DNA from 2 places in the Georhizobium sp. MAB10 genome. Region 2 is predicted to be linked to the other one. Evidence: riboswitches for the same ligand, from Rfam matches in the RefSeq annotation. Region 2 holds a riboswitch; the other holds the start of a gene.
The links. Region 2 has a riboswitch for thiamine pyrophosphate ahead of PU133_RS07330 (YkoF family thiamine/hydroxymethylpyrimidine-binding protein). Riboswitches for the same ligand answer to the same signal wherever they lie in the genome.
Positions count from the first base shown of each region.

Region 1: linked by a shared signal. The riboswitch ahead of thiB (thiamine ABC transporter substrate binding subunit) and the one ahead of PU133_RS07330 (YkoF family thiamine/hydroxymethylpyrimidine-binding protein) in region 2 are both predicted to bind thiamine pyrophosphate.

Region 1 is NZ_CP118314.1:951,161-959,552, forward strand. Features, by position in the region: gene PU133_RS04365 (ABC transporter permease) at 1-548, shown strand, start outside; gene PU133_RS04370 (cytosine deaminase) at 548-1,894, shown strand; gene PU133_RS04375 (FAD-binding oxidoreductase) at 1,885-3,294, shown strand; gene PU133_RS04380 (NAD(P)H-dependent oxidoreductase) at 3,294-3,890, shown strand; gene PU133_RS04385 (DUF4345 domain-containing protein) at 3,921-4,319, shown strand; gene PU133_RS04390 (ABC-F family ATP-binding cassette domain-containing protein) at 4,316-6,145, opposite strand; gene PU133_RS04395 (thiamine diphosphokinase) at 6,150-6,824, opposite strand; TPP riboswitch at 6,888-6,994, shown strand; gene thiB (thiamine ABC transporter substrate binding subunit) at 7,035-8,048, shown strand; gene thiP (thiamine/thiamine pyrophosphate ABC transporter permease) at 8,065-8,392, shown strand, end outside.
Region 2 is NZ_CP118314.1:1,599,416-1,607,807, reverse strand. Features, by position in the region: gene PU133_RS07355 (ABC transporter permease) at 1-117, opposite strand, end outside; gene PU133_RS07350 (ATP-binding cassette domain-containing protein) at 114-1,112, opposite strand; gene PU133_RS07345 (energy-coupling factor transporter transmembrane component T family protein) at 1,250-1,993, opposite strand; gene PU133_RS07340 (ABC transporter ATP-binding protein) at 1,987-3,645, opposite strand; gene PU133_RS07335 (ECF transporter S component) at 3,638-4,219, opposite strand; gene PU133_RS07330 (YkoF family thiamine/hydroxymethylpyrimidine-binding protein) at 4,273-4,884, opposite strand; TPP riboswitch at 4,877-4,991, opposite strand; gene PU133_RS07325 (winged helix-turn-helix transcriptional regulator) at 5,060-5,755, opposite strand; gene PU133_RS07320 (acyl-CoA dehydrogenase family protein) at 5,912-7,078, shown strand; gene PU133_RS07315 (cation diffusion facilitator family transporter) at 7,129-8,040, opposite strand; gene PU133_RS07310 (anthranilate synthase) at 8,053-8,392, opposite strand, start outside.

The DNA of each region.
Region 1 (8,392 bases), 650 kb from region 2:
TCCTTCTCGTCCAGTCGCGCTGGATCGAGCTTGCCCTCTTTCCCTTTGCGGTCATTCTCCAGGTTACGCCGATCGTCGCGATCGCGCCGCTGCTCTTGATCTATGCGTCGGACACGCAGACGGCCTTGCTCATCTGTGCCTTCCTCGTCGCCTTCTTCCCGATCCTGTCGAACATGGTGCAGGGGCTGAAGAGCGTCGACCACAACCTGATCAACCTCTTCGAGCTCTATGGCGCCAGCCGCTGGCAGACATTGATCCATTTGAAGATCCCGGCATCTCTGCCCTATTTCATGGCGGGCCTGCGCATTGGTGGTGGGCTGGCGCTGATCGCCGCCGTTGTTGCCGAATTTGCAGCCGGCTCCGCCGGTGCCGGTTCCGGGCTCGCCTTCCGGCTGCTTGAAAGCCAGTATCGCCTCAATATTCCGCGCCTCTTTGCTGCGCTTGTCCTATTGACGGCCACGGGCGTCGCGATTTTTGCCTTGACCTCCTTCATCTCCTGGCTCTCGCTACGGCGTTGGCACGAGAGTGCAATCCGCCGGGAGAATTGATGACCGCCACGACTGCAACCGGGGCAAGCCGTCTTGTCCTGAGAAACGCGCGTCTGCCGGATGCGCTTGCCGGAAAACCGACATCCGGCGCAGTGCCGCGCGTCGACATCACCATCGCGGGTGGTCTTGTCACTGCCATCGAGCCCTCGCCAAAGGATGGTGCCGACGGGCTTAATGAAGCGGGCGCCGAAATCCACGACATGCGCGACGGGCTCGTGCTGCCTGCTTTCGTCGACATCCACACGCATCTCGACAAGGGCCATATCTGGCCCCGCAAGCCAAACCCCGATGGGACATGGATGAACGCGCTGCTTTCGGTCGCCGAAGATCGCGAGCGGCACTGGTCTGCGTCCGATGTCGAGCGGCGCATGGAATTCTCGCTCGCCGCGGCTTACGCGCATGGCACCGCGGCGATCCGAACCCATCTCGATAGCGCCCCGCCGCAGCACGGCATCACCTGGGACGTGTTCGAGAAGGTGCGCGAGCGCTGGGCCGACCGCATCGAGCTGCAGGGTGTGTCGCTGCTCGGGCCGGACCATCTGCTCGACAAGGCTATCGTGGCGGAGGTTGCCCGCCGCACCAAAGCCGGCGGAGGCGTTCTGGGCGGCGCGATCGCCGATCATCCCGAGACGCGTCAGGCGATGCGCAACGTCGTGGAAGCGGCCGGCGAGGCAGGGCTCGATCTGGACATCCATTGCGACGAGACCGGTAACCCGGACGCGTCCGCGCTTTACTGGTTGGCCGATGCGGTGATCGAACTGGGCTACAGGGGCCGTGTCGCCGCAGGTCACTGCTGCGCGCTCGCCGTGCAGGACGAGACGAAGTTCAAGAAAACCGTCGAGCGCGTGGCAGAGGCCGGGGTCGCGGTGATCTCGCTGCCGATGTGCAACATGTATCTCCAGGATCGGGGCGAAAGCGGCGCGCGCAAGACGCCCCGCTGGCGCGGTGTCGCGCCTTTGCGGGAGCTGGCGGAAGCCGGCGTGCCCGTCGCTATCGCCTCCGACAACACGCGCGACCCGTTCTATGCCTATGGCGACCTGGACGGCATCGAGGTGCTGCGGGAGGGCGCGCGCATCCTCCATTTCGATCATCCGGCCGATGAAGCCTGGGCCTGGACCCAGAGCATGGGGGCTTGGCCCGCCCGTTTCGCCGGCATGGCGACGCGCGCCGAAGTCATCGTCGGCGCACCGGCCGATCTCGTGCTTCTTTCCGCGCGCAGCTGGTCGGAGATGATGGCGCGCCCGCAGTCCGACCGGAAGATCATGCGGGCCGGCCGTATCATCGATGCAAAACTGCCAGACTACCGCGACCTCGACGATCTCATGGGAGACACATCATGGACCTGAACGGCTTTCTCGCGGCGCTTGGCGATATCCCGATCGAAGATCACCCGAAGCTCGTGCAGCAGAAGAGCCGCGATCACTATTGGTATTCACCGATCCTGAAGGCGCAGCTCGATCAGGTGACAGCCGATCTCGTCGTCATGCCGCGCAGTGTCGAGGATGTCGTGACGATCCTTGCCGCTGCCTACAAGTTCGACGTTCCGATCACGCCGCGGGGCGCCGGCACCGGCAATTACGGCCAGGCCATGCCGCTTGCCGGCGGGGCCATGCTCGATCTCAAAAACATGGACAAGGTGCTGGAGATCAAGCCGGATCGCGTGCGGGCTGAAGCCGGTGCGATCATGGTGAAGATGGACGAGGAGACGAAGGCTGCCGTTGGGGCCGAGCTGCGGTTCCACCCTTCCACCTATCGCATGGCGACGATCGGCGGATTCATCGCGGGCGGCTCGGGCGGCATCGGATCGGTGCGCTGGGGCGGCCTGCGCAATCTCGGAAACATCCTTGGCCTGAAGATCGTCACCTGCGAGGAAACTCCGCGCGTGCTGGACATTGCCGGCGCGGACATCATGAAGCTTGCCCATGCCTACGGCACCAACGGCATCATCGTCGAAGCGGAGATGCCGCTGGCACCTGCCTATGACTGGGTGGAAGTCGTCGTCGGCTTCGACGAGTTCCTCGATTCCTGCCGCTATGCCGAAGCGCTTGCCGGGCAGGACGGCATCCTGCTCAAGGAAATCTCGCCGGTCGCCGCGCCGGTGCCCTACGACTATTTCGGCCGCTACCGGGATTTTCTCAGGCAGGACCAGTCGGTGGTGCTGATCATGGTCGCGCCGAATTCTGTCGATGCGCTGACCCTCTTTACCTCTCACCATGGCGGCGAGATCCTGCACCGCAGCGATGTGAACGATCTCGATGCGGCCGGGCGCAAGCTGCCGCCGATCTACGAGTTCACCTGGAACCACACGACACTGCGCGGCCTGAAGATCGACCCGACGATCACTTATCTCCAGACGCAGTATCCGACGCTCGAGCATCTTGAGAAGATCCATCGGATGCTCGGCGACGAGATGCCGATGCATATCGAGATGACGCGCTTCGACGGGCGCATCGTCTTCTCCGGCCTGCCGATCGTGCGCTACACGGGCGAAGAGCGGCTGGAGGAAATCATCCGCCTGCATGAGGAGAACGGTTGTCTCGTCTTCAATCCGCATCGTTACACGCTGGAAGAAGGCGGAATGAAGCAAACGGATCGCGCCCAACTTGCCTTCAAGAAGGAGGCCGATCCGAAAGGTCTTCTCAATCCCGGCAAGATGATCGCCTGGGACGACCCGGATTTCGATTTCGATTCCGGCCGCGTGTGGCTTTTTGCCGGATTGGCAGAACAGGCGCGAGGCGCTGCCTGATGCGCGTTCATGTCGTGCATGCCCATCCGGTCGAGACGAGCTTCAACCGGACGCTGTTCAATACCGTTTGTGAAACATTGCGGGGTGCCGGCCACGAGGTGGACCCGCTCAGCCTCTATGACGAAGGTTTCGAGGCTGCGCTCTCGCGCGAAGAGCGGCTGAACTACCATGACGTGCCGGGAAACGTGACGGACACGATCCGGCCCTATGTGGAGCGGCTCAACGCTGCCGACGCGATGGTTTTCGTCCATCCCGTATGGAATTTCGGCTATCCGGCCATCCTCAAGGGCTATTTCGACCGCATCTTCGTGCCGGGCGTCTCCTTCACCATGTCGGCTGGGGCCGATCGGGGTCGGCTGGTGCCGAACCTCACCCATATCCAGAAGGTCGTGTTCGTGGCGACCTATGGCGGCGACCGCTGGCGTGCCATGTTGATGGGGGATCCGCCGCGCAAGATGGCGCGCCGCTGGGCGTGGGCCACCTTCCGTGGCAAGCGTCCCCCGGACTATCTTGCGCTCTACGACATGAACAACAACGAAGCGCCCGAGCTCAATGGCTTCATCGAGCGCGTGCGGAAGCACTTCGAGCGGTTCTGATATCCAACTGAGCACTCATCAGGAGACGAGGTGACACAACGGCGTCTCCTGCAGCTGATTATCGCGGTGCTTGCGCTCGTGCCGATCGGCGCTGGTCTGGCAGGCGTCCTCACCGGACCGGCCTTCCTGGCGACGACGCCGCCCTGGTCGGACGATCTCGACAGTCACGTCCGCTTTCTGTCCGGCGTCTTTCTCGTGCTGGGCCTGGCGTGGTGGAGCTGTATTCCGCATATCGAGACGAAGACCGAGCGGATCAGGTTGCTGGGCGCTGCTACATTCGTTGGCGGATTGGCGCGCCTTTATTCGCTCATCCTCGTCGGCGCGCCAACGGCCGGGCATCTGGTCGGTCTCGGCCTCGAACTCGTCGCAGTGCCGCTCATCCTTCTCTGGCATTCGAGGCTAAGCACAGAGCCAAGACGAGAGGCCTAGCCCTCGATTTCCTCGCGCAGAACTTCGAGCTCCAGCCATTCCTCTTCCATACGATCGACATCGCCGCGCAATGTTTCAAGCGCCTTGGCATCGCGGGCAAAAGCTTCGGCCTGCTTGGTAAAGTAATCGGGCTTTGCCATGCGCGCCTCGATCGCCGCGATCTCGGCCTGTTTTTTCTCGATTTCCTTCGGCAGTGTTTCGAGTGCGAACTTCTGCTTGTAGGAGAGCTTCCGGCTGGACACTGCTACGGGCTGCGCCTTGTCCCGGTTGCCTGCGGAAGCCGCTTTCTTGTCGGCAGTCGCCCTCTTTACCGCGTCCGCGGACAGTTTGCGCTGCGCCACCATGTCGGAGAAGCCGCCGGCAAAGACCGTCCAGCGGCCATCCGGTGCGGAAAGATCGGCCGGCGCGATCACCGATGACACAGTGCGATCCAGAAAATCGCGATCGTGGCTGACGAGGATCACCGTGCCTTCATAGCCCGCGACGAGTTCCTGCAGCAGATCGAGCGTTTCCATGTCGAGGTCGTTGGTGGGCTCGTCGAGGACCAGCAGGTTCGACGGCCGCGAGAGGATGCGCGCCAGCATGAGGCGCGCGCGCTCGCCGCCCGACAATTCGCGGATCGGCGTGCGCGACTGTTCCGGCTGGAACAAAAAGTCCTTCATGTAGCCGGTCACGTGCTTCTGCACGCCGTTGACGAGGAGCGTGTCGCCCCGTCCGTCGGTCAAATAGTGGGCAAGCGTGTCGTTCTCGTCGAGATCGTCGCGGCGCTGGTCGAGAACCGCGATGTCGAGATTTGTGCCGAGGCGCACGAAGCCCGCGTCGGGTTCGAGCCGTCCCGTCAGCATGTTGAGCAGCGTGGTCTTGCCCGCGCCGTTCGGGCCGACGAGACCGATGCGATCACCGCGATGGACCCGCAGAGAAAAGTTGGCGACGGCTGGCGTTTCGCCATAGGACTTGCCGATGGCTTCGGCCTCGATGACGAGCTTGCCCGATTGGGCGACGTCGCTTGCCTGGGCCTCGACACGGCCGGTCGGCCCGCGATGCGTGCGATATTCCTGGCGCATCGACTGGAGTTCGCCGAGCCTTCGCACATTGCGCTTGCGCCTCGCCGTCACGCCGTAGCGCAGCCAGTGCTCTTCACGCTCGATCGCGCGGCCGAGCTTGTGGAGGTTGCGCTCTTCCTCCTCCATCACCTGGTCGCGCCAGTCCTCGAAATGGGCAAAGCCGCGGTCGAGCCGGCGGGTCGTGCCGCGATCGAGCCAGACGGTGGCGCGCGAAACCTTTTCCAGGAACCGGCGGTCGTGCGAGATCGTGATTATGGCGCCGCGGAAACCGGAGAGCTCCGATTCCAGCCACTCGATGGTCGGCAGGTCCAGATGGTTGGTCGGCTCATCCAGAAGCAGGAGATCGGGCGCGGGAGCCAGTACACGGGCGAGCGCCGCGCGCCTGGCCTCGCCGCCTGAAAGGCGGGCCGGCTCTTCTTCGCCGGTCAGGCCGAGATGCTCGAGCAAATAGGTCACGCGATGGGGATCGTCGCCCGGTGCAAGGCCTGCCTCGGCATAGGACCGCACATCCGCAAAGCCGCCGAAATCCGGAGCCTGGAAGAGATAGCGGATCGTGGTCGAAGGATGGCGAAACACCTCGCCCGATTGCGGCTCGGCGAGGCCGGCGGCGATCTTCATCAGTGTCGACTTGCCCGATCCGTTGCGGCCCACGAGGCAGATGCGGTCGCCGGGCTCGACCTGCAGGTCGGCGCCATTCAGCAGCGGCGTCCCGCCAAAGGTCAGGTGGATGTCGTCGAGCTTCAGGATGGGTGGTGATGCCAAGGGGTCAGGCTCCAGAAAAGTCGTTCGGGCGGGCAAGCAGCAGGGCCGGGCCGCCCGTATGCCGGATCGTCACCGGCCCTTCCGCCACGTTGGATATGGTGCGTGTCGTGCCGAATGTGCAGTCGAAATCGTGGAGCGGATAGCGCGCGCCCTCGATCGTCAGGCGTGCGATATCGGCAAACGCCAGCACCGAGAAGAGGCTGCCTTTCGGCAGGTCGAAGGTCAGCGGGGCGCCGGGAAGGGGATACCCTTCCTCCTCGCCTGATGTCAGCGTGACATCGATGCCGCGTTCCTTGAGTTTTACCGCCAGCGCCATGTGCGCGAAGGCGTGGTCGGATCGTTCGCCGCCCAGCGCGCCGACGAGTAGGATGCGGCGCGCCCCGCGCTCGATCGCCGTCTCGATCGCGATCTCGCCATCGGTCGCGTTCTTTGCCGGTGGGTAGGGCTCCCGCCTGACATCCGGCCAGCTTTCGATCAGGCGCGCATCGGCCGAATCGAAGTCGCCGACCCAAAGTTCGGGCATGACGCCGAGTGCCGCTGCATGGCGCATGCCGCTGTCGGCTGCGATCACGCGGGCACCGTGAATCTGAGACGTCAGCCGTTCCGTCACGGTCACCTCACCGCTCAGGAGAACGGCAAAATGGGCATTTGCGTCGGTCGGGGTCGGTGTGGCCTGCATCGCCCGCTGCTCTAGCAGCTTTCACGCGCCTTGCCAGTGCTGCCGGCGGCGATTACACATGCAGTTGCTCTAACGGGGTGTTGTCCGGAAACGGACGGCTGAGAGGCGCATGCCAACCCGAAGAACCTGATCCGGCTCATACCGGCGGAGGGATTAGACGCGTCACAAAACGCCTATTCCCCTGACATTGCAAAAACGGAGGAGGCGTTGATGACGCTGAAGACATTCTTTCCCATCTTGCTTGCTACAAGTTTCCTGGCGCCCGTGTCGGCCGGAGCGCAGGAGGCGACGCGGTCGCTCACCGTCTACACCTACGACAGCTTCGTCGCCGAATGGGGCCCAGGCCCGCTGATCGAAGAAGCGTTCGAGGCGATATGCGACTGCGATCTCATCTGGGTCGGCGCAGCGGACGGTGTGGCGCTTCTGAACCGGCTGCGGCTGGAGGGCGACCGGGCGGAAGCGGGCGTTGTGCTTGGGCTCGACACCAATCTTGTCGCGGAAGCCAAGGAGACGGGCCTTTTCGCCCCTCATGACATCGATACGAGTGCGATCGACGTGCCCGGCGGCTTCGAGGACGACGTCTTCGTGCCCTATGATTACGGCCACTTCGCCGTGGTCTACGACACCGAAGCGATCGACACGCCCCCGACGAGCCTGAAGGACCTGGTCGAGGGTGATCCGAACCAGAAGATCGTCATCCAGGACCCGCGCACATCGACGCCGGGGCTTGGGCTTCTGCTCTGGATCAAGTCGGTTTACGGCGACGATGCGCCTGCAGCCTGGGCCGAGCTCAAGGACCGCGTTCTGACGGTTGCGCCGGGTTGGTCGGAATCCTATGGCCTCTTCACCGATGGCGAGGCGCCGATGGTGCTCTCCTATACGACGTCGCCGGCCTACCACATGGTTTCGGAGGATACGGACCGCTATCAGGCGGCTGCGTTCTCCGAAGGGCATTATCTGCAGATCGAAGTCGCCGGCGTGCTCGCCTCTGCCCCCGATATCGAGCTTGCGCGCGAATTCATGAGCTTCACGACCGGCGAAGGGTTCCAGGATGCCATTCCGACCTACAACTGGATGATGCCTGCGGGCCCCACCAGTGAAGACCTGCCGGAAGCATTCTCGCGCCTGGTTCAGCCGAAAGAAAGCCTGCTCTTCTCGCCGGAAGAGGTTGCCGCCAACCGTCGCGCCTGGGTCGATGAGTGGTTGTCGGTGATGGCCGAATAGTCAAAGAGCAGCCGCGATGCGTGCCTACAGGGCCGATCCTCTGGATATCGCTTTCGGCATCGCGGCTCTTGCCATCATTCTCGGCATCGTTGCCTTTGCCGTCGCCGGACTTCTGGTGGCGGCAGGGACCGATGCGTCGCGGTCGACGGCATTCGATGCCTATACGGTGCGCGTCGTACGCTTCACGCTGTGGCAGGCGGGACTTTCGACGCTTCTCTCGCTGGCTTTTGCCTTGCCATTGGCGCGGGCGCTGGCGCGGCGACCGCATTTTACCGGCCGTGCCTGGATCCTGCGGCTCTTCGCCGTGCCGCTCGGCCTGCCGGCCATCGTCGCGGCCCTTGGCA
Region 2 (8,392 bases):
CAGGACGGCCCGCCAGCCAAAAACGAGCGCGTTGGAGAACGCGGACGGCTTCGGCGGCCGGGCGACATGTCTGAGGCCGGCCGTGTCCGGCAGATCGTTCATCGGTCGATCGCTCATTCCGCAGCCTCCCTTTCCGGCATGTCCGTGGTGGTGCGCTCGCCCGTCAGCGCGAAGAACACTTCGTCCAGCGTCGGCTGCCCCATGGAGAAATCGGCGAGCGCGATGCCTTCGGCGATCAAAGTCGCCAGGGCAGCATTCGCCGCTTCTGGCGATTCCGCGATGATGGACAGCGTCGCACCTTCCGCCGATCTCTGAACGGAACTCTGCAGCTGCGTTTCGAGGACCGCTGCGGCGCGGTCGAGATGCGCGGGATCGGCAAGAGCCACATGCAGGAAGCCGGAACCGGTCTCAGCCTTCAACTCGCGGCTCGTGCCTTCGGCGATTTTGCGCCCATGGTCGATGACCGCGATGCGCGAGGCAAGCTGGTCGGCTTCCTCGAGATATTGGGTTGTCAGAAGGATGGTGACGCCGCTGTCGGCGAGCCCTCGGATCATCCGCCACACGCCCTGCCGCGCTTTCGGGTCCAGACCTGTCGTCGGTTCATCGAGAAAGAGCACACCCGGCGTTACGATCAGCGATGCGGCGATATCAAGCCGCCGGCGCATGCCGCCGGAATAATCCTTCACCTGCTTTGTTGCCGCGTCGGAAAGATCGAAGGCGGCGAGAAGCTCGTCGCCGCGCTCGCGCGCTGCCCGGCCCTTGAAGCCCCAGAGCCGCGCGATGAGGATGAGGTTCTCGCGGCCCGTCAGATCTTCGTCGAGCGAGGCGAACTGACCGGTCATGGCGATCGCGCTGCGCACGGCATCGGGCGCGGCAGTCAGATCATGACCCATCACCGTGGCTGCGCCGCCATCTGGCACGGTGAGCGTCGCGAGCATGCGCATCAGCGTCGTCTTGCCGGCGCCGTTCGGGCCGAGAATGGCGAAGATCATGCCGCGCGGCACGACGAGATCAATCCCGGCAACGGCAGTCACGTCACCAAAGCGCTTGATCAGCCCATTGGCGACGATGGCAGGTTCCGGCGCGCCTTCATGGTGTGCGTCTGACGTCATGGCGTGGCCCGTCTCAATCTGTGGCCGACACTGCCAAGGACGACGACAACAGCCGTCAGCCGACAGGCGATCCGAATTTTCGATCGATCGGGCTGCTTTACACCAGTTTCATGCCGATTTTGAAGACAGTCCGTGCCTCATAGAGGCGCCCGCGACGTAAGCCAGTAGATCGACAAGAGCCAGGTCGGTGCCAAGAAGCAGAAGATCGCGTCTCGTCTGGATGAAACCGGTGCACCGATGACACTACGCCGGGACGAGGCGCCAAGACCCCGGCTCTCCATCGCGAGTGCCGTGTCACCCGCCCGCCTGATGGCGTAGGCGATGAGCGGGACGACGAGCGATCCGACTTCAATCGGACCCGGGATGCGCCGTGGTGGAGCGCCGCGCCGCATGGCGCGGGCAAGCCGCATCTGCTGCAGTTCGGAAGCGAGATCCGGTACCAGCTGCAGCGCGGCGAAGAGCGCATAGCCAATACGCGGCGACAGGCGCCAATTGACCATCAGCGCTTTGACGAAGCTGCCCGGGTCGGTGGTCAACACGAAAACCGCCGACACCATTCCGCAGGCAATAGCGCGCAGGAAAAGCACGATGCCTGCCTGCAGCCGCCCGTCGCCGTAAGGCGTTTCCTGCGCCATCTGCACCGCGAACTCGCTCTCTTGCCGGAAGAGCACGCTGGTGGTGATGAAGCCCGCGCCGAAGAGCGCGAAGGGCACCATCAAGGCGAGCACGAACACTGGCGAAAGGCGCTCGAGGAGGACGAGGACAGTCACGCATGTCAGGATCATCGCAATCTGGAACGACGCGTCGAACACCGCGATGGAGCCAGCAAGCCAGACCAGCGCGACGATAAGCTTCGGCAGCGGATGAACCGTCTTCAGCATGCGGGCACCGGCTCCTTTTCCAGCCAGTCGAGCGCTTGAAGAAGGTGCGGTGGCGCAAGCCCTGCCCTTTTCATCAGCGCACGATCCCGCATGAGCTCGCCGGCAGGGCCGTCGGCGAGAATGCGCCCTTCGCCGACGACGATCCAGCGTGGGGCCGTCGCAAGTGCAAAATCCATGTCGTGCGTGACGATCGCCACCGCGCGCTCACCGTCGCGGAGCCGGTCGACTTCATCCATGAGCGCCTCGGTACCCGCCGCATCGAGCCCGCCGGTCGGCTCATCCAAGACAATCAGTGGGAACCGGTCGCCGGCCATCAACAGGGCTAGCGAGAGCCGCCGCTTCTGCCCTTCCGAAAGCTGCATCGGATGGCGATCGAGAAGCGTGACCAGTCGCCAACGCTCGGCAAGTGCCGCCACATCGGCTGCCTCCGCCCGTGCGCCGGCGGCTTCAAGTGCGGCGGCAAGCTCTTCGCCGACCGAACCGGCGATGAACTGGCTGTCGGGATTTTGAAACGAGATGCCGCCCATCGCCCCGTCCCGGCGCCCAGCCTTGAGACGGAGGAGCCCCGCCAGGCTGGCAGCAAGGGTCGATTTGCCTGCTCCGTTGGCGCCGAGGATCGCGACCACCTCGCCCGCTGCAATCGACAGCGTCACCTTCTGAAGGACCGGCTTGGCGAAGAGCGGCGCGCAAGACGCGTTTTGCAGCTGGGAAACGGTTGCGCTGATTGATCCGGCTTGCGCGATCCGCGGCGCAATGAAGTCGACAAGCGTTGCGCGTGCTCGATCAATCAGTGGAAGCGGCAGCCGATCCATGGCCTGAAGCGCTTCAGCCAAGGTCAGAGGCTGCTGGTCAGCCTCATGAACGAGCGCCATCAGCCGGTCTGCGAGGCGGCTGCCGATCGGCCGCCAGATGCCCAGACGATCGAGCGTTTGCCCGTGATCCCGGAACACTTTTCGCGGGCAGCCAGTGACGACAATGCGGCCATCGTCTCCGAGCACGGCGACACGGTCGATCAGCGGGATGAGATCGTCGAGCCGGTGATCGACGACGAGTGCGGCGCCGTCAGGTGGCACGTCGCGCAAGAGCCGTTCCAGCCGGCGTGCAGCCTCGGGCGCAAGATGTGCCGTCGGCTCGTCGGCAACGAGGATGGGCGCGCCTTGCGCCATGATGGCAGCAATCGCGACAAGCTGTTTTTCGCCGCCTGACAAGTGGCTTGACCGTCTGTCGAGCCAGTCCTGCGGCAGGCCGATCGAGCGCATCGCCGCTTCCGCGCGCATAGCGATCTCGTCGGCAGGCAGGCCCTGATTTTCAAGCGTGAAGGCGACCTCGTCGGCAACCGTCATGCCGCACAGCGTTTGCTCCGCCTTCTGGAAAAGCCGCGCGACGGAACTGCTCCAGCCCGCTGGCGTGCGCGCCGCAACATCTTCGCCGAGAAGCCTGACCTCACCGGTTCGTTCCGCCGCGATCGCGTGCGGGATGAGGCCGGTCAGCGCATTGAGCAGCGAAGACTTGCCGGATCCGGAGGCGCCAAGCAGAAGCCAGCGCTCGCCCGGACGGATGACGAGATCGACCGGCCCGACCGCCGCCTTGTCCGACGCGGCATAGGTGACCGAGACCCCGTCGATGAGAACCGCGTCAGGCTGTTCAGCCATGGACGACCCGCCGGTCGCGATCGATGCCGAGACCGGAAAGCACGCCCGTGCGATAGAGCGCCTGCGTCACCCAATGGCCAAGAAGCCCGCCGAGCAGCGCGCCACTCAGGCATCTGAGAGCGAACATGGCGATCAACAGGCCGGGTGCGAGCGCGCCATAGTCGAAGCGGATCCACGTGTAGATGAAGGAAGCGACTGCCGCGCCCACGCCTGCCGCCATGAGCACGGGCAAGCGGTAGTTCTTCCATCGCGTGGCCGCGAAGACGGCTTCCGCACCGGCTCCCTGGACCAGGCCGGTGACGATCAGCAGCAGGCCCGCCGGACTTCCGAGCAGAACCTGGACGACCGCCGCGAGCACTTCGGACAGGAGCGCCGCACCCGGCTTGCGGATGATTGCAGCAGCGATAATCGAGACGATGAACCAGAATCCCATGACGACATCCATCGTCACCGGCCCGAAGATCGCCTGCGTGATGAGCCAGACCTGAACCCAGGCCAGATAGAGGACGCCAAACACGGCTCCGAGAAAGGCGACGATCAGGATTTCGCGCAGGGTCCAGCTGTTGCTGTGCATGACAGGCCTCTTGAAGAAAATATGAAACGGGAGAATGGGTTAGCGCCGCGCCCTCAGGCGCGCTTGCTCGGACTGTTGGCCGAAACGGTAATGTCGAGCGCCACATGGCCGCGCGCATCGCCGAAACGCAGGAAGGCTTCCGAGAGCGTTGCGAACACCGCGCCGGCATCGCCCCCGAGCTTCGTGCAGAAGTTCTTGGAGCGATCGAACACCCCCGACGATTTCAGGAAATCGATGCACCCATAGATCTCGTCCATGTGGTGCCCTTCGCCGAGCGGATAGAGCGAAAACTGGGCCGCGACATGCTGACCGGTGACGGGCGCATCGGACACATGCGCACAGGCTGTCTCAATCCGCTCTGCCAGCGGAAACGCGTTGCCGGCGCCCGAGATCGGCGTGCAGATCGGATCGTCCGGCTCACCGGGGCAGCCGCGCGAGACGGTTGCCGAAAACACGCAGTGGACGCCGGATTGCGCCGCACGCACGAAGACGTCGCGCATGGCGGGAAACAAATCCTCCGGTGGACCGACGATCAGCGTCGACACATCATCGGCTTCGATGCGAAACCGGTCCCGATAGGGATCGAGTGCCTGCACGGCATCGAGGATGATCCGGACGAAATCGTCGGACATCGGATAAAGGGAAATCTGTGCACCGGAAAACATGTCGTCGCCTCGCTCCGCTGGCATTAACCAGATCAGCTTGAGGGTCCGGAGGCTTCACGCGCCTCGCATCTCAGCCCCGGCAATACGGAGCACCCCTGTCGAATGGCCGGACGCTATCGCGCCCATTCGACAGACGCAAGTCGTTCGTTGATTTTCCTACTGATTTGTCGAGCGCCTAGCTGGCCTGCCGGGCGTGGGGCGCGAACGGGCTGAGGCCGAGCCATTGCTGCATGGCCTTGGCGATGACGGGATCGCCATCGACGACAAGCCTCCCCGCGTCGATTTCGCTGCGGATAGGGGCGAGCCCCATCCAGACGGCGGTCATGCTGCGCAACTCCCCCGTGACAAGCAGGTCGAGATCGAAACCCGGGTCGAAATTGCAGAGATCCACATGGCCGCGGTCGACGACCAGCCACCAGCTTTGCCGGTTGGTGGGCAGTTCGGGATACAGAAATTGTATCATGCACCGTCGCGGCGGAAGCGGCTGCGGATTGAGATGCCGTCGCATGTCCCACATCAGAAGCGACGGATCGAGATTCTTGAGAGAAAGTCGCGATTCCACCCAGCGCTGACCCCAGATGCCGAGCCCCATGACGAGTGGCTCGAGATCGCGCCCAGCTCGGGTGAGGTGATATTCCGACGCCGTGCCATCGTTGCGCCGGATGGCTTCGATGACGCCTGCTTGCTCCAGTTCCTTCAACCGCTTTGACAGGAGCGCCGGCGACATGCGCGGTACCCCGCGGCGAAGATCGTTGAAGCGCGTCGTGCCGCAAATAAGCTCGCGCACGATCAGCACCGTCCAGCGCGAACAGAGGATCTCGGCCGCCATCGCAACCGGACAGAATTGTCCGTAACCGGCATGTTCCGTCATGGGCTGGCCCTCGCCTGCCGCCCCACTGCCCGAACCGGATAATACCGCGTTCTCGCAGCGCGCGATACGAAAAGCGCAGTACAGTTCCTGAACTGGAAATCCCGAGCAAGCAGACGGATCATCAAGCCGCGATCAATCAGTCGAGGGAGAATGATCATGGCACTGGCTGTTCAGGACACGAATGCGACCCGCATGCGGCGCACGGGAGCGGATCCGGTAGACATCGCAAAATCACTGATGCCAGAATTGAGGAAACGCGCCGAAAGCACTGACGAACAAGATGCATTCGTTGCGGAAAATTTCGCTCTTCTGAAGGGCGCCGGACTTGTCGAGGCAGGCGTTCCTATCGAACTCGGTGGAGACGGCGCCAATGTCGAGCAGCTTGCAGAAATGCTGCGCACGCTTGCCCATGGCTGCAGTTCGACGGCGCTCGCGTTTTCAATGCACACACATCAGGTCGCCGTACCCGCCTGGCGATGGCGCCATCAGCAGGTTGCGGCGGTCGAGCCGCTTCTGCGTCGCGTCGCAAGCGAACGCATCATCCTGCTCTCAAGCGGTGGATCGGATTGGGTCGGCGGCTCCGGGACGGCTGAGCGGGTCGATGGCGGCTATCGCATTCGGGCCCGCAAGGTCTTCACGTCCGCGTCGCCCGCGGGCGAGATCCTCATGTCGGGAGCGCTTGTGGACGAGTGCGACGGAACATCCTCGGTCATCCATTTCGGTATTCCCATGAAAGCCGCGGAGGTCTCAATCGAGCCCACCTGGCGCGCGCTCGGCATGCGGGGCACGGGATCGCATGATGTCGTGATCGACGGGCTGTTCGTTGCCGATGCCGCCATTACGTTTAAGCGCCCTGCGGGTCGGTGGCACCCGGTGTTCCAGATCATCGCGACCGTCGCCTTTCCGCTGATCTACGCGGTCTATTTCGGTGTTGCAGAGCGGGCGCGCGATATCGCGATCGAGATCGCATCGCGCAAGCCGCAGACGGCGCACACGCTCGATCTGGCGGGACGCATGGTGACGAGCCTCAAGGCTGCCCAACTGGCGCACCGCTTCATGGTCGAAACCGCCCTGCGTGGCGATGCCTCCGCCGAGACGGTCAATGCGGTGATGATGGGACGCACGCTTGTGGCGGACAAAGCGATCGAGACGGTTGAACTGGCGCTGGAGCTTGCCGGCGGAACCGGCTTCTACCGAAAGGCCGGGCTGGAGCGATGCTTCCGCGACGTCCAGGGCGCCCGATTCCATCCGCTGCAACGCGGCCCCCAGGCAGCGTATGCGGGGGCAATGGCGATGGGACTTCCGGTCGACACGGTATTTTGAGAACAAGCTTCATGGCGGGTCGCATCGTCGCGACCCGCCATCCTTTGAATTTAGCTCTGCTGCGGCATGACGCGGACGCCGTGCGCCTTCACGCCCTCCGGTTCCACATGGATGGCGATGCGGGCGCCCGGTACCGCGGCACGGATCGCATCTTCGATTCGGTCGCAGATCACATGAGAGGCTGCCACCGTCATCTCGGCCGGTACGACCATGTGGAAATCGACAAAGGTCGCCGGCCCCGCCTGGCGGGTCTTCAGATCATGCACATTCACCGAGCCTGCGGCGTGGTCGGCGATCGCGGCACGGATGAGAGCATCGTCCTGCGCATCCACGGCGCGGTCCATCAACCCGCCGACAGACGCCGAGATGACCTTCCAGCCCTGGAAGAGGATGTTGATGGCGACGATGATGGCGAGCAGCGGATCGAGGATCGCAAAGCCCGTAACGAGCGCCGCGATGAGACCGATGAAGACGCCGACAGATGTCACGACGTCCGACACGATGTGGTGCCCATCGGCAACGAGCGCGGGCGATCGATAGGCGCGCCCCTCGCGGATGAGGATGTAGGCCCAGGTCGCGTTGATGGCGGCAGCGGCGAGGTTGATGGTCAGGCCGAGCCCTGCGGCCTCCGGCAATTGCGGTTCGAAGAGCGCCGGGATTGCCTGCTGCATGATGGCGATGGCCGCCACGACGATCAGGACGCCTTCGATGACCGCGGAGAAGTACTCAGCCTTGTGGTGCCCGAACGGATGGTCCGCGTCGGCCGGCTTGTGGGCGTAGGAAACGGCGTAGAACGCAATCAGCGCCGCGATGATGTTGACGATCGACTCCAGGCCGTCGGACAAAAGCGCGACGGAGCCCGTCACCCACCAGGCGACCAGCTTCATGCCCGTCACGACCAAGGCGATCGGGATCGACCAGAAGGCGAGTTGCCTCACCCGCACGCTGTTGCTTGGCACCACGCTCGTCGTCCTTCAGGCAGCCGCCACATCGGCCTTGCGCGCAAGCCGTGCCACCACGTTTTCGATGATGCGCATGCCGACATCTTGGCCGAGTGTCATGATCGATTCCGGGTGGAACTGCACGGCAGCGACCGGTTCCCGGGAATGTTCGATGCCCATGATCGTTCCGTCCTCGCTCTCCGCCGTGATGCGGAAATCCGAGGGCAGGCTCGCCGGATCGGCGAAGATCGAGTGGTAACGGCCGACGGTCACCTCAAACGGCAGACCGTCGAAGACCGCGCCGGGATCGATGATGCGGATGCGCGATGGCTTCCCGTGCATGGGCAGGGCAAGCTGGCGCAACTGGCCACCA